Regions from separate parts of the Glutamicibacter sp. BSL13 genome, predicted to be linked through region 1. Evidence: riboswitches for the same ligand, from Rfam matches in the RefSeq annotation. Region 1 holds a riboswitch; each other region holds the start of a gene.
What was found. A riboswitch is a leader RNA that binds a small molecule or an ion and turns the genes downstream of it on or off. The one in region 1 is predicted to bind thiamine pyrophosphate.
Positions count from the first base shown of each region.

Region 2: another riboswitch for thiamine pyrophosphate. It lies ahead of RCJ92_RS04280 (ECF transporter S component); the one in region 1 lies ahead of RCJ92_RS04000 (3-oxoacyl-ACP reductase).
Region 3: another riboswitch for thiamine pyrophosphate. It lies ahead of thiO (glycine oxidase ThiO); the one in region 1 lies ahead of RCJ92_RS04000 (3-oxoacyl-ACP reductase).

Region 1 covers NZ_JAVGCZ010000013.1:25,442-30,673, forward strand. The annotation lists gene RCJ92_RS03980 (5'-nucleotidase C-terminal domain-containing protein) at 1-494, opposite strand, end outside; gene RCJ92_RS03985 (hypothetical protein) at 757-966, opposite strand; gene RCJ92_RS03990 (HNH endonuclease family protein) at 1,168-1,896, opposite strand; gene RCJ92_RS03995 (hypothetical protein) at 2,043-2,201, opposite strand; TPP riboswitch at 2,345-2,439, shown strand; gene RCJ92_RS04000 (3-oxoacyl-ACP reductase) at 2,521-3,324, shown strand; gene RCJ92_RS04005 (LLM class flavin-dependent oxidoreductase) at 3,321-4,661, shown strand; gene RCJ92_RS04010 (siderophore-interacting protein) at 4,676-5,232, opposite strand, start outside.
Region 2 covers NZ_JAVGCZ010000014.1:28,678-33,909, reverse strand. The annotation lists gene RCJ92_RS04285 (ATP-binding cassette domain-containing protein) at 1-1,745, opposite strand, end outside; gene RCJ92_RS04280 (ECF transporter S component) at 1,742-2,365, opposite strand; TPP riboswitch at 2,429-2,583, opposite strand; gene RCJ92_RS04275 (ECF transporter S component) at 2,690-3,310, opposite strand; TPP riboswitch at 3,377-3,532, opposite strand; gene RCJ92_RS04270 (DUF4235 domain-containing protein) at 3,660-3,902, shown strand; gene mnhG (monovalent cation/H(+) antiporter subunit G) at 3,993-4,352, opposite strand; gene RCJ92_RS04260 (monovalent cation/H+ antiporter complex subunit F) at 4,352-4,618, opposite strand; gene RCJ92_RS04255 (Na+/H+ antiporter subunit E) at 4,615-5,232, opposite strand, start outside.
Region 3 covers NZ_JAVGCZ010000006.1:28,324-33,555, forward strand. The annotation lists gene RCJ92_RS01925 (alpha/beta fold hydrolase) at 1-320, shown strand, start outside; gene RCJ92_RS01930 (GNAT family N-acetyltransferase) at 317-784, shown strand; gene RCJ92_RS01935 (OsmC family protein) at 781-1,215, shown strand; gene RCJ92_RS01940 (GNAT family N-acetyltransferase) at 1,311-2,321, opposite strand; TPP riboswitch at 2,419-2,531, shown strand; gene thiO (glycine oxidase ThiO) at 2,528-3,640, shown strand; gene thiS (sulfur carrier protein ThiS) at 3,784-4,038, shown strand; gene RCJ92_RS01955 (thiazole synthase) at 4,044-4,862, shown strand; gene RCJ92_RS01960 (ThiF family adenylyltransferase) at 4,859-5,232, shown strand, end outside.

The DNA of each region.
Region 1 (5,232 bases):
CTGGTGCCCTTCTCGTATACGTTCGCGCCGAGGGCATAGTCCGCCCCCTCGGCTCCTTCGGCTTCGGACTTCGTGCCGTAGCGGGGGATTACACGCTCCTGCAGGTCCTGGAAGCCGCGATCGAATTCGTGGTTGCCCACCACCGACAGGTCCAACCCGGCGGCGCCGAGCGCGTCAATCGTGGGCGCATCCTGCTGTGAAGCGGAGGCGAACGTGGAGGCACCGATGTTGTCGCCGGCCGAGACAAAGAGGGTATTCGCATTCTCCTGCCGATATTTTGCGACCGCTCCGGCCAGTACTGCAGCTCCGGCAGATTCGCCCTCGGCCTGGATGCGTCCGTGGAAGTCATTGATGCTCAGCAGGTTGAGCTCTACTTCCTTGGCCGGACTTGGCTCGGTGGGCGCTGCCTGCGCGCCAACGGCGCCGGAGGCAATGAGCGAAAAGGACGCCAGGGCAGTGAAACCGACCCTGGGCAGGCGTCTGGAGGTAGACATGGAAAATCCCCTAGAGGTAAACAAGTGATCGTCACATGTTTATCCCACGGGAGTGAACCTGTCGATACTTTTTGATGAAGTGTGGGGTTGATGTCGGGGGCCGTTCACGTGGCCTCGCTTCACACGGCCCTCCCGCAGCGGGTCGGCCTGGGCGGCTCTCATCGCGAAATCCGCGCCATAGTTTGACTATCAAGCAGATCTTTCACGTTCACCGTGTGATCGTGGCCGGCTTCGGTGCAGATCCGCAACGGGGGCATGCGGATCATTCGCCGCTGGGTGGCCCCACCCGCGAGGCTCCCACGATTCGTCCGACCAGCGTGCATACGGCCAGCACGAAGAGCAGGTATGCCCCGGTAAGCAGGCCGTAGGCCAACTCACGATGCTGGACGTTGAGGGCAAAGATGAAGACCGCGGCACCGCACACCAAAAGCGCAACCCCCAGAAGCCGCATCTTCATCTCCGCATCACGCATCCCTTGTTCCGTAGACCACGCTGTCCCGTGAAAAACCAATGACTGTAATTACAATAATTGCACAAATGGTTGTCCGAAGGAATCCTCCGAAAGGACTAGATGTGCCTGCTCACCTACCGCAGTGGGATGAAGCGGCGCCTCGGGGAGCAGGGTAAACCTAGGAAAAACCGGTTCACCGCCGTGAGCCGGGGGTGTGCGCGGTTAGAGGCAGCTGCGCAGGATCTTCTCAATGGCCGCCTGTTCGGCCTTTGTCATCCACGCGTCATATTTCGCCTTCACCTGCGTCTGACGGGAAACGTAGCTGCACCGGAAGGAGCGGTTGGGCGGCAGCCACGTTGCCGCGTCCTTGTCGCCCTTGGATGCATTGGTCGGGCCATCCACAGCCATCAGGTTCAGCGGGTCGTTGGCAAAGTTCAGGCGGGTTTCGGCGTCCCACTGCTGGGCGCCCTTCTGCCAGGCATCCGAAAGCGCCACCACATGGTCGATCTGCACCGCGCTGCTGGTTCCCTGCCCGCGCACAAAGGAGATGCTCTTGCCGGTGTAGGGGTCATCAAGTACGCCGCTGAGCACCACGCATTCAATGCGTCCCTCCCGGTATTCCACGTCCTTCAGGTCCCGGGCGAGAATGTCATTGCGCGCGTCGCACCCGTTGCGGTCGGGGTCCTTCCAGCCCTTGCTGAATTCCTCGCGCGAGTACCCGGTCTTCGGGGCGCGGCCCTTGACGTCGATTTCCTCAAGCAACGCCAGCGATTCTGCGAACTCAAGGCTTTGCTCTTCGGTGATGGGGCCGCCGGTGGAGGGGGCTTGTGACTGCGTTTGCCCTGGAGCGGCGTCGGGGTTGAAATCGCTGAGCGTCCCGGCCGAGCATGAGGTCAGTGACAGTGAGCCAAGCAAGAGGGCCAGGGTGATGAAACGACGCGGGCTGCGCATGCGGTAGAAGGTTCCCTTCGATGCAGTGGGCGCACCAAAAATAAGGTGCTGCCTGTGGTGTACAGCCAGCACCTTATCGCTTCGGGGCGACACTATCGCCCGAACCGCCGGGGCACCTTTATGTGGTGTCCGTGACGCAGACCGCGCTAGTTGGTCGCGGTTCCCGGATCCTCGTCCTGGCCCGGACGGGTGTGCGATGCCCCGCCCTCATCACGCCACTTCTTCAGCTGCTCGGGTGACACTTCGCCGGTGTCGATGTTTTCTGGTGCGTAGGGGTCCTTGCCCTTGTCATTTACCGTGTCCATATCCTCACCGTAGGCCGGTTCCGGCAAAGCGACAAGGAGTCCGGTCCCGTCCGTTTTCGTAACGGCAACGGCGCGGCCTTGGCATTGTCCGGGTCAAAAAGTCTCCAAGTCGGCGCCTGGTCGCTGGATGTGGTAGGAATGGGCTTAGTGACACGGGGTGCCGCCGCAGCGGCTGAGAAAACACCCGTCGAACCTGCACCAGTTAGTACTGGCGAAGGGAATGTCCTGGATTCCACGATGCCCCGCACCTTTGAGTGGCTGCGGCGTATCCACACCGGGTTCCGTTCGCCTTGACCCACATTCAAGGAGTTCGAACACCATGAATACACAAACCACCACCGTCGAAACCAGCAACAGTGCTCTGCCCCTGGCAGAGCAGCAGGTGTTGGTCACCGGGGCCGCGCGCGGGCTGGGCGCGGCCATCAGCACCGCCTTCCTGGACGCCGGAGCGAACGTGGTCCTCAACTACCACTCCTCGGGGCAGGCCGCCAACGATCTGGCTGCCCGCTACCCCGAACAGGCCCTGGCCGTACAGGCTGATGTGCGTGAAGCCGGGCAGCTGAAAAACCTGGTCCGCCAGGCCGAAGAGCACTTCGGCAAGCCGCTGACCACGCTGGTCAACAACGCGCTGGTCGACTTCTCCTTCAACGGGGACGCCCGGCCCAAGGCTGGCGAACTCAGCGCGGCCGATTTGAGCAAACAGTTCACCGGGTCGGTGCTGGCCCCGGTCGCCGCAATCCAGGCCGTGCTGCCGAACATGCGCAAAGCCGGTTTTGGACGGATCATCAATATCGGCACGAACCTCTTCCAGCATCCGGTGGTCCCGTACCACGACTACACGGCCACCAAGGCGGCACTGCTGTCGCTGACCCGCACCTTCGCCGATGACCTGGGACCCGAGGGGATCACCGTGAACATGGTCTCGGGCGGACTGCTGCGCACGACCGACGCCTCCGCGGCCACCCCGGAAGAGGTCTTTGACTTCATCGCCTCCGGCACACCGCTGCGCAAGGTCACCAGCCCGGCCGAACTGGCGGACGCCGTCCTGTTCTTCGCCTCCCCCTGGGCCCGCGGCGTGACCGGACAGAACCTGATCGTGGATGGGGGACTGGTCAAGGGATGAGCCCCAAGCAATTGAAACTGAACCTGTTCATCTACGGTGCCGGCCACCACCAGGCTGCCTGGCGAGACCCGGACTCCGCTGCCGAACGCCTGGGCGACACCAGGTACTACACGCAGCTGGCGCAGACCGCAGAGCGCGGGCTGCTGGACGCGGTGTTCCTGGCCGACGGCCAATCCGTCTCCCCGCAGGCCGCAAAGGCCGGACCCACCTGGTTCTACGAGCCGCTGACCCTGCTCTCGGCGTTGAGCCAGCACACCGAGCACATTGGCTTGGTGTGTACTGTCTCCTCCAGCTTCTACTCCCCATTCCATGCCGCCAGAATGCTGGCCAGCCTGAACCACCTCTCCGGCGGGCGGGCCGGGGTCAACGTGGTCACCAGCATGTGGGATGCCGAGGCGCAGAACCATTCGATGCCCGGGCTGGGGGACCATGACACCCGATATGCGCGAGCCGATGAGTTCATTCAGGTGGTGCGCCGACTGTGGGATTCCTTCCCGGCCCAGGCCATACAGGCCAGCCGGGACGGGGACTTCGCCAACCCGGAACTTCTGCAGCCCATCGAACACGTGGGGGAGCACTTCACGGTGCGTGGCCCCCTGAACGTTCCCGGCGGCCCGCAGTGGGCCCCGGTGTTGTTCCAGGCCGGCTCCTCCCCGCAGGGTCGGGAGCTGGCCGCGAAATATGCCGAGGCCGTGTACGCGGTGGCTGCCGATCGGCAGATGGCCCTGGAGTACGGTACCGACCTGCGCTCCCGGATCGCCGCGGCCGGACGCGACCCGGAAGCGGTGGCGATCATGCCGGGGCTGGTGACCTACGTGGGGCGCACGCATGAGGAAGCCCGGGCCAAGCAGCGCCGGCTGAACGAGCTGCTGCCCACCGGTGACGCGCTTAAGCAGCTGGGCGTCTTCGTGCAGCAGGACACCTCCGGGTGGGACCTGGATGCCCCGGTGCCCGAACTGCCGCCACTGCACAGCTTCACCGGACCGAAGGGACGCTATGCCACGATCCAGCGGCTGATCGCCGTGCACCAGCCCACGGTGCGCGAACTGCTGGGGCTGCTGGCCGCCGGAGGCGGACACGCCACCATGATCGGTACCCCGCAGTCCATTGCCGATGAGATGGAGCAGTGGCTGGACTGCGGGGCGGCGGACGGCTTCAACCTGATGCCGCCCACTCTGCCCGCCGGCATCGAGGATTTCGTGGACCTGGTGATCCCCGAACTGCAGCGCAGGGGACTTTTCCGCACCGCGTACTCCTCCTCGACCCTGCGCGGGCATCTGGGACTGGGCCTGCCCGCATCGTCCTGGCCCCGCGAAGAAGCTAACCAGCCCAGATAGCGGCCGGGGCCGGTTCAACGCGATCGGGTCCGTAGCGTCCAGTAGGAGGAGACGTGCACCCGCTTCTTGTCCAGGCCCCAGCCAGCGACGATGCGGGAGATCGCCTTGGCGGCAGAGCGCTCGCCGTGGGCGATCACCGTGCTCTGTGGCGGGGGAGTGGGCAGCTTTAGGAAAGCTTCGGCCAGCAGGTCGGTGGTGCCCGGAGGCTGTCCATTGCGGTGCAGCCAGCGCAGCTCCACTCCCGCAGGGTGGGGGATCTGCAGTTCGCCCTGCGGCCCGGCCACCTCCAGCAGGGCCACGCCCTGCGCCGTCTCGGGCAGGGCGGCAAGGGCGCGGGACACCGCTGGGATCGCGGTTTCATCGGCGCCGAGGACGAAGTACCGCGAGTCCGGGTCCGGGCTGAACTTGCCGCGGGCCGCCGAGATCACCAGCCGGTCCCCGGGGCGCGCGGCCTGCGCCCACTCCCCGGCCGAACCGGGTTGATCATGCAGCACGAAGTCGATGGCCAGTTCCTGCGCGGCGCGGTCCACCCACCGGATGGTGTAGGAGCGGGAGCGGGGCACCAGGTGGC
Region 2 (5,232 bases), on a different contig from region 1:
GCGCGCAGCAGGAAACGTGGGATGCTCAGCCGCGCCAGCGGCAGCATCAGCAGGGTCGCGGTGATCACCACCAGGCCCGAGACCCAGTCAATGGTGGCCACCAGCGGGATGGTGGTGGCCACGATCGCCGCCAGCTTCGCCAGCGGGTTGCGCCGGGCCAGCCAGCTGTCGCCCACCGCGGATCCCAGCAGCGGGTCCGGCCCGGGGGCCTCGGCCCGCGGGGCGGGGGCCTGCAGCTCAAGTTCCCGGGCGCCCAACGCCCGGGCGAAGTGCCCGTCATGGGTCACCGCGATCACGGCGGTGCCCTGCTCGATCACCTCGATGAGCAGCTCGGCCACCTCCCGCCAGGTGTTCGCGTCCTGCCCGAAGGTCGGCTCATCCAGGATCAGCACATCCGGGCTGGCGGCCAACACCGTGGCCACCGAGAGCCGGCGCTTCTCCCCGCCGGAAAGCGTGTACGGGTTCGCCTCGGCCAGGTGGTCCAACCGCAGCCGGGTCAGCAGCGCGGCGGTGCGTTCGGCGATCTGCTGTTCATCAAGCCCGGTGCCGTCCTGCCCATCCCGTTCCCCCTTCGCCCGGCGCGGCCCGTAGGCCAGTTCGTCGGCAACGCTCTGGGTGACAAACTGGTGTTCGGGCTCCTGGAAGACCGTGCCGATGCGGGCCACCAACTGCCCGGCCCGCCAGAGGAATGGCTTGTCCCCCGCCTCACCGGCCAACAGTTCAGTGGCGTGCAGCCGGCCGCTGGCCGGCTCCAGCAGCCCGCCCAGGGTCAGCGCCAGGGTCGACTTGCCCACCCCGTTCGCGCCGCGGATCACCAGTGCGCCGCCGGCGGGCAGTTCCAGGTCCACCGCCGCGGTCAACGGGGCCTTCTTTGAACGCCTGGCCTGCAGCGCGTTGGCCCGCAACAGGCCACCGCCCGGACTGGTGCGTGGGGTACGGGTGTGCGGGACGTAGCCGGGCACCCAGATCCCGGCCTCGGCCAGCTCCCGGCGCAGCGGCTGGTCGCTCAGCAGCGCCTGCGGGGCCACGTCATGGCTGATCCCGCCGCCGGGCTCCAGCACCAGCACCCGGTCCACGTGTTCCACCCAGGTCTCCACCCGGTGCTCGACCACGATCAGGGTCGCTGCCGTGCGCTCGGCGGCGTTGAGCACCGCGTCGCGTACCCCCAACGCGCCCTCCGGGTCAATGTTGGCGGTGGGTTCATCCAGCAGCATCAGCCCCGGGCGCATGGCCAGGATCCCGGCCAGGGCCAGGCGCTGCTTCTGTCCCCCGGACAGCTGCTGGGTGGGGTGTTCCGGCGCCAGCTGGCCCAACCCGACCGCCTCCAGTGCCAGGGGAATGCGCCGGGAAATCTCCTGCGGGTCCACCCCGAGGTTTTCCGCCCCGAAGGCCACGTCGTCTTCCACCCGGGCCTGCACGATCTGGGTTTCCGGGTCCTGCTGCATCAGGCCCACACCCTGGCGCGGCCCGAACGCGTCCTGCTCCCCCACCAGCAGCTGCCCGGTGCACCCGGCCAGCTCGGTAACATCCAGGACCCCGGCCATGGCGTGCAGCAGCGTGGATTTGCCCGCGCCGCTGGGTCCCAGCAGCAGCACCCGCTGCCCGGCCGGAATCTCCAGATCCAGGGCGTGCAGGGCCGGTTGCTGCCGGTCGGCGTGCTTCCAGCCGAACCCGCGCGCGCTCACGGACAGGGCACCGGATTCCAGCTGGGGCAGCGCGGCGTGGTTCGTGATGCCGGCGGTCATTGCTTCGCCCGCCCAAAGACCGGTTCGCGGTTCGCCCTGCGGCTGGGCAGCGCGGAAAGCGCCCCGGTGGCCGCCAGCGCGCGGGTGGCGAAGTAGGACAGGATGCCGGCAATCACCAGGCCGGAGAGGCTCATCGCCGCCACGTGGAAAAGCTTCATGCTCGCGGTGTATTCCGCGTAGTAGGCCATCAGGTAGGCCTCGCTTAGCGCACCGAACAGTCCGGCGCCCAACCCCGCCAGCATCGCCACCCCAAGGCTCCACACCCGGTAGCGGAAGAGCGCGAACACCACCTCGGCGCCCAGCCCCTGGACAATGCCGGAAACCAGCACGGTGATGCCCCACTGCGAGCCCAGCAGCGCGGAGATCACCGCGGCCAGCAGTTCACAGTACAGGGCGGCGCCGGGCTTGCGGATGATCAGGGCCCCGAGCACTGCCGGGAAGAGCCACATCCCGGCCACGAAGGCGCTAGCCGGCGGGAAGGCCACAAAGGCCAGGGAAATGAAGCCGTAACCGGCGTTCCAGCCCCAGAACACCACGCCCGAAGCCACGGCGATCACCGAGGCGACGACGATGTCGGCGACCTTCCACGAGCTGCTGGCCCGCAACGGTGTTGTTGTCACTTGAATATCCTCCTGAATCAGGAGGGGAGCATGTATGCGAACCGGGGCGCGTCCCCGGGGGCATACCTGAGATTCTCGACTTCCTTCGCCGGTACTAGCCGGGGCAGGTTCGAGGGTCTGCGATCTATCGCACTCTCAGCGTCTTTTACCCTTACGCCTGCCGTGACGCGCCTGGCGGCACGGCAGCGGGCTGGTATGACGCTCCCCTGTCGGTTTATGTCTGCGTTGCCACCATACCCCAGGATGCCGGTCGGGCAGAACCCGCACCGGCGACCGGTTTGAGGCGGACGTCATATTGCTCTTGCTCCCGCGGCCAGGCGCCGCCTAGCGGGAGCGGGTGAGCACCGGTTCCCGGTGGGCCCGGCGGCTGGGCAGGGAGGCCAAGGCACCGGTGTTGGCCAGCATGCGGGTGAGGAAGAACGAGCAGATCCCGGCGATCAGCAACCCGGAGACGCTCATCGCCGCCACATGAAACAGCTTCATCCCGGGGGTATAGTGCACGAAGTGGGCGGTGATGTAGGCACCGTTGAGGGCGCTGAGGAAGCCGGAGCAGAAACCGGCCAGCATGGCGGCGGACAGGTTCCACACCCGGTAACGCAAGAGCGCGAACACCAGCTCGGCGCCCAGCCCCTGCAGCAGCCCGGAGACCAGCACCGTCAGTCCCCAGTGGGTGCCCAGCAGGGCCTCGATGATGGCGGCCAGCAGTTCGCAGTACAGTGCCGCACCGGGCTTGCGAATGATCAGCGCCCCGAGGACCGCGGGGAACAGCCACATGCCCGAGAGCAGCGCGCTGGCCGGCGGGAACGCGGCGAAGGCCAGCGTCACGAAACCGTAACTGGCGCTCCACGCCCAGAACACCACGCCCGAGGCCACGGCGATGACCGAGGCGATCACGATGTCCGCGACCTTCCATGAGGTGCCGCCGGTTCGCTTGGTTGTTGCCATTTTCTTCCATCCTCCTGGTTCAGGAGGGGAGCACATGCGGATGCGCAGGGAGCTGTCCCTGCCGCACATCTGAGATTCTCGACTTCCTTCGCCGGTACTAGCCGGAGCAGGTTCGAGGGTCTGCGATCTATCGCACTCTCAGCGTCTTCCACCGGTCCCGGCCACCGGCGTTTGCTGCGCGGTGAGCCTCGGGGACGGTATGACGCTCCCCTGTCGTTTCTTGTCAGCAGATTGCGCCGGCGATCCGTGGATCACCCGATGCCATGTCTGCGATGCCACCATAGCTCAGGATATGCTTTCGATAGAAAGAGAAGTCCCCATGCGAACAGGAGCGCGAAGAATGAAACCAATGATGAAGCTGCTCGCCACCGGCATTTCCCTGGGAGCCGGGTTTGTCGGCAGCAAGCTGGTGGACCGCTTGTGGAAGGGATTCACCGGCAATGACGCCCCGCGCCACGGCCAGGAAGCCGAAGCCGAAGCCTCGATGCGCCAGGCCCTGGCGTTCGCCGTCTTCTCCTCCGTGGTGGCCGCAATCATCCAGGTCCTCACCGACCGCGGCACCCGCAAGGCGCTGGCCAAGCTGAACAAGTAGTTCCCCGGCGTTTGCGCCGTGGACAGGCAGGGCCTCGGAGCACCGTGATGCGGTGCTTCGAGGCCCTTGTTCGTGGTGCCGGCAGTGGCGCTAGTCCTTGTTCTGGCGGCTGGCGTTCTCCACCACGGTGCGCAGTTCGTCGCTGTACAGCGTTTCGCGCTTCACGTGCTTGGTGCGGTACCCGGAACGGCCAATCATGTGCGCGGAGACCGGTGCGGTCAGCAGCTGCACGCCCCAGGCCAGGGCGAGCACCGGCACCACCTGCCAGGAGCGCAGGTGGATGGCCAGCCCGATGAACAGCAGCAGGAAGCCAAGCACCTGCGGCTTGGTGGCCGCATGCATCCGGGTGAGCAGGTCGGGGAAGGTCAACAGGCCTATGCCGGCGATCAATGACATCAGCGAGCCGACGATCATGCAGCCGGCGGCCACAATGTCCAGGAACTGATCCATCACGCATTCCTCTGGTCGGAAACGAACCGGGAGACGGTGACCGAGCTGATGAAGCCGATGGCGCAGGCGATCACCACGAACAGGATGTGGTTGGTGTGCCGGTTCAGGTACATTTCCAGGCACAGGGCGGCGGAGATGATCAGCAGCATCACATCCAGGGCCAGCACCCGGTCCAGGATGGAGGGTCCGCGGGCGACCCGGATCAGGCAGGCCACCGCACCCACCGAGAGCAGCACTCCGCTGATTCCCACGATGATGTAGCTCAACGCTTTGCCTCCTTGGCCTTCTGGCGGGCGCGCTGGGCGATGTCCTTGCGCACCTGCTTGACGTACTCGTACTCGTCGTGGCTGCCGATGGCCATGATCACCCGCCGTTCGATTTCATGGATCTTCGCCCGGGAGCGGGCGACCTTGATGGCGTTGGAGGCGTTGAGGTAATGCAGGTACAGGGTGGAGCTGCGCCGGTCCACCTCCACCACGAACGATCCGGGGATCAGGGTCAGCACGTGCCCGACCGTGGTGACGATCAGGTCCGAGTCGGTGTGCAGGCGCACCGCGATGATGGAGCTGCGGGTCTTCTGGCGCCGGAAAAGCGCCAGGTAGGAAACCTCCAGGCTGGCCGCCACCACCTGCATGATGAACCAGCCGAGCAGCAGGAAGCAGTACCACGGGTTGATGCGCCCCGACAGGCGCACCGGGGGCAGCGGGAACAGGGCGACCAGCAGCAGGGACAGCAGCGCCCCCACGATTAGGGTTCCGGGGGTGAAGTCCTGCCACAGCGCGCCCCAGACCAGGGTCATGAACAGCAGCAGCGGCCACTCCTGGCGCAGTGTGGCGCGGTTGCGCTGGCCCGAGGCCTCATCCAGCGCGTCGGCGATGCG
Region 3 (5,232 bases), on a different contig from region 1:
CCCAGATCCTGCCCGGAACGGAATCCGCGAACCTGCGGGCCATGGCGCGCCTGGCCAAGCGCTATGACCTTGACCCGGTCCCCGTGCGGCGCATGACCCAGCTCAGGGTCCCGGTCGTTGTGATCAGCGGCGCGCAAGACCATATTGTGGGCAGTCAGGACGCCCGGCTCTTGCAGCGCCGCTACCCAATGATGAGCCACCACGTCATTGAGCGGGCCGGACACAACGTCCATGTGGAACAACCGGCCGCGGTGGTGTGCGCGGTACGGCACTGGCTGGGAGAAGTTAAGCGGTGGCAGCAACAGGAGGGGCAGCGATGATCAGTACACGCGAGATCGCAACGGTGGACGAGGTGCCGGGGCTGTTGGAGATTTGGCGGGCTTCGGCTGCAACCGGACGCGAGTTGGTCTCTGCCGCCGACATGGATCGGCTGGCCCAGGCGCTGGAGGCCGTCTACCTGGGCAACGCCCGCGTGGTGGTGGCCGAGCGCGAGGGGCAGGTTGTTGGATCCCTGGCCCTGGAGGGGGCGCGGCTTTGCCTGCTCTGGGTGCACCACGAGCACCGCCGCCGTGGCGTGGGCCGGGCACTTATCGGCCACGCACAAGCGCTCAGCTTTGAGCTGCAGGTCGAGGTGGGTCAGCCGGAGCATGCCGTCGCGGCGTTCCTGCGCGCGGTGGGGTTCGCACCGGCGGAAACCACGGACGGTGTACCCCACGGTACGGTGCTGCGGCTTGCCGTTTCCGGTTCCGACCCCAGCGGGGACAGTGGCAGGATGGAGTCATGAGTGAAGAGAAACGAGAATTACGTGCGGTAACCGTCGAACGCACCACCAGCCGCCAATACCGCGCCACCAGCACCGAAACCGGAGCCAGCATCGAATTCGGGCAGGGCGAGGGGCTGCTCAGCCCGGTCGAATTGCTGCTGGCCGCCATTGCCGGCTGCTCGTCAATTGACGTTGATGTGGCCACCACCCGGCGCAGTGAACCGGAGACCTTCAAGGTGGAGGCCGCCGGATACAAGGTGACCGAGGATGGGGCCAGCCGCATGAAGGACATTTCCATGTCCTTCGACCTGAAGTTCCCGGACACCGAGGAGGGGCGCAAGGCCGCTGGAATGGTTGACCGGATCATCAAGCTTTCACACGACAAGTACTGCACGGTCTCACGCACCGTGGAATTGGGCACGCCGGTGACCAGCACGCGGGTCGAAAACTAGGAACGCGAGGGGGGCGCCGCCGGCTGATGCCGGTGGCGCCCCCGCCTTTCCGGGCCGCGCACCCCGGCTTGGGGCCAACCGCGGATACAGCGCAGCTATGCCTCGCCCGGAGCCGGTTCCAGCTCCAGGGCGGCGATGGCCGGGAACGGGTCGCTGCGCAGCCGTCCAAAGGTCAGCACATCCACCCGGGTGCCGTCCATGACGAACTTTTCGCGTTCCACACCCTCCTGGATGAAGCCAGCGGCCCGGGCCACCCGCAGGGACGCGGGATTGTTCGCCCGCGCCCCCAGTTCCAGCCGGTGCACGCCGCCACTGCTGAGCAGGTGATCAGCCACGGTGGCCGCGGCCCGGCTGGCCAGCTGCCGGCCGCGGTATCCGGCGGCCACCCAGTACCAGAACCAGCCCAGCGTGTTGGCCCGGTCCAGGCTCGCGCACACTAGGCCCACCAGCGTCCCGTCCACGTCGATGGCGTAGGGGCGCTGCTCCTGCGGGGACGCCAGCAGCCGGTCGATGTAGGCGTGGGCTTCATCCAGGGTTCTTACCGATCCCTGGCGCTTCATCTGCGCATCCGAGGTGAACGCGGCCAACACCGCCGGGGCGTCGGTGGGGCGCAGCGGGCGCAGACGCGCCCTCGTCGCTTCCAGTCCTGCCGGGGCTGGGGCCGGGCGTGGCGCCGGGGTCGACTGCTGCTGCGCGCCAACGGCACTGGCGGTGCCCTGGTGGTACAGCAGCTGCCAGCGTCCCCGCTCCAACTGCCACAGGGAACTACGGTGGGCGGTACGCACCCCGGTGCTCTGCCAGCGCAGCAGCACCTGATGCTCGGACAAGGCCAACAGGCTCGGGGCGTGCAGGGCGGCCGGGGGATTATCGGTGCGCGTTTGGGTGGCCAACAGCGCGATGATCTCGTCCTTCGTGTAGTGCCGGCCCGAGACCCCCACCTCCTCAAACATCTCGTGCAGCAGCACAGCCAGCTGCTGCGCATCCCCCCGGACCGCTGGTGAGAGCAACTGCTCTTCCAGGGCCAGCAGCTCTTGGGCCAACGGGTCGCTGCGCTCCAGGAGCCGGGGGTAGGACTGCGCGTTGTGAGTGGTGCCGGATGCGTTCATGCCTCCCAGTGAACCACGGGTTGTGTGTGCGGCGGCCCGCCGGCGGGACCGGCCGTCATGCAATTGGTGTTTGTGAGCTGCACCATGCCTATAATCCTTCTAACTCCGCGGGAGCCTGCGCGATCTGTTGATCCGGGCTGAGAGGGCTTCGTGCCGACCGCCACACCTGATGCGGGTCATGCCGCCGTAGGAAGGAAAGTGCCCTGATGCATGTCGTGATCGTTGGTGCCGGGATCGCCGGACTATGTACCGCTTTTGAACTGCGCAGCCGCGGGGTGCGCGTCACGCTCTGCGACCCTGACCCCGCCGGGGGCGCCAGCCATGCGGCGGCGGGCATGCTGGCCCCGGCCGCGGAAATCGTCTGGGGACAGGACCGGCTGCACCAGATGATGGCCGACTCGGCGCAGCTCTACCCGGAACTGGTGGCGCGCGTGCAGCAGGCCACCGGTGCGACGGTGGCGTACCGGCAAAACCCGACCATGGTCGTCGCCGCCGAGGCCGCCGACCGCCAGGCGCTGGCGGAGCTGGAGGAGGTCCGCCACCGGCTGGGGTTGCCCACCCAAATGTTGCTGGGCTCCCAGGCGCGGCGCAGGGAACCGGCCCTGGCCGGGAACATCGCCGGAGCCCTGGTATTCCCCGAGGACCACCAGGTCGATCCGCGCTCGCTGACCGGCATCCTCATCGAGCATTTTGGGCAGGACCTGATCCGGGAGCAGGTCAGCGAAGTGGAGCACTGCGGCGCCACGGCGCGGGTGCACACCCAGACCGGGCGGGTGCTGGAGGCGGACCAGGTGCTGCTGGCCACGGGCCTGGGACAGGTGCCCGGCACCCCGCGGCTGCCGTTGCGGGCGGTGCACGGCGACATCCTGCGCCTGCACTTGCCGGCCCACCTACACCCGCTGCTCACCCACACGGTGCGCGGGGTGGTGCACCGGCGCAACGTGTACCTGGTGCCGCGCAGCGACGGCAGCATCGTGCTTGGCGCCAGCAGCCGCGAGGACGGCAACGACCTGGTCAGTGTGGAGGCGCTGTACACCCTGCTGGATGATGCCCGGCGCCTGGTGCCCGGGATCATGGACGCCTCCCTGCGTGAGGTGATCGCCCGGCCCCGGCCCGGCACCCCCGATGACCGGCCCATCATCGACCGGGTGGACGCGCACACGGTGGTGAGCAACGGGTTCTTCCGCCACGGCGTCCTGCTGGCACCCCTGGGCGCCCGGATCGCCAGTGACCTGCTGCTGGGCGCCGACCCGGGGACGCACCGTGGGCTGTTGGGGCTGCACCGCTTTCCGGTCGCGGCCAGCAGCACCAGCCACTGATCCCGGTCACCCGATCAGGCGGTCCTGTCCGCCGCGCAGCCGGCCCCGAACCCGGGCAACCCCAGACATCCGGCGCCGCCCGCCACCCCGGTGAGCGCCACCAGACAAAGCCAAAGCAACCAGAAAGAGAGGCACGAGACGCAATGCCTGAAATCACCGAGATCGAGGTGCAGCTCAACGGCCAGAGACTGAACCTGCCCGACGGGGCCACCGTGCGTGACATCGTCGCCGGGCACACCAAAAAGCTCATCAACGAACAAGGCCTGGCCGTGGACGGCTCCCGGCTGGGAATCGCCCTCGCCATCGACGGGGACGTAATTCCGCGCAGCGCCTGGGCCAGCCACACGGTGGCGCCCGGGGCGCGCATAGACCTGGTCACCGCCGCACAGGGAGGATGAGGAAGATGACCCAGAGCAACGAAGCACCCCACACGCCCGAAGATGTCTTCAGCATTGCCGGGGCACAACTGCGCTCCCGCCTGGTGATGGGCACCGGGGGAGCGACCTCCCTAAGCACCCTGGAAGAGGCCCTGGTCGCCTCGGGCACCGAGGTCACCACCGTGGCCATCAGGCACTATGCCGCAGCCGGTGGGGATTCGGTGTTCGCCATGCTCCAGCGCCTGGGCGTGCTGACGTTGCCGAACACCGCCGGCTGCTACACCGCCCGCGATGCGGTGCTCACCGCCAGGCTGGCGCGCGAGGCCCTGGAAACGGACTGGATCAAGCTGGAGGTGATCGCCGACGAGCACACCCTGCTGCCGGATCCGATCGAACTGTTTACCGCCGCCGAACAGCTGGTGGCCGACGGGTTCCAGGTCTTTGCCTACACCAATGACGACCCGGCCCTGGCCCAGCGACTGGATGATGTGGGAGTCGCGGCGATCATGCCGGCCGGCGCCCCGATCGGTTCCGGGCTGGGCATCCTGAACCCGCACAACATCGCCACCATCGTGAACCGGGCCAGCGTCCCGGTGATCCTGGATGCCGGGGTGGGCACCGCCTCGGACGCGGCCCTGGCCATGGAACTGGGCTGTGAGGCGGTGCTGCTGGCCAGCGCGGTAACCCGGGCGCACAACGCCCCGCTGATGGCCACGGCCATGCGGGACGCGGTCAGCGCCGGACGGGCCGCCCGGCTGGCCGGGCGCATCCCCAAACGGGACTTGGCCCTGGCCTCCTCCCCGGTCGAGGGCACCATGCAAAGCCTGGCGGGACAGTTCTCATGAGCCCGTTGGAACCGCTGGTGGCCCCGGGCCCCGAACTGACGCCGGACCAGCTGGCCCGCTACTCCCGGCACCTGACGCTGCCCGGGGTCGGGCCCGAGGGCCAGCGCCGGATCCGCAACGCCAGGGTGCTGGTGGTGGGGGCCGGGGGACTGGGCGCCCCCATCATCAACTACCTGGTCGCCGCCGGGGTGGGGCAGCTAAGCGTCATCGATGATGACGTGGTGGAAGCCTCCAACCTGCAGCGCCAGGTGATCCACCGGCACCAGGACCTGGGCCGGGCGAAGGCGGAGTCGGCGCGCCAGGCCGCGCTGCGCCTGGACCCGCAGGCCAACCTCACCGCCGTCGTGGACAAGCTCACCCGGCACAATGC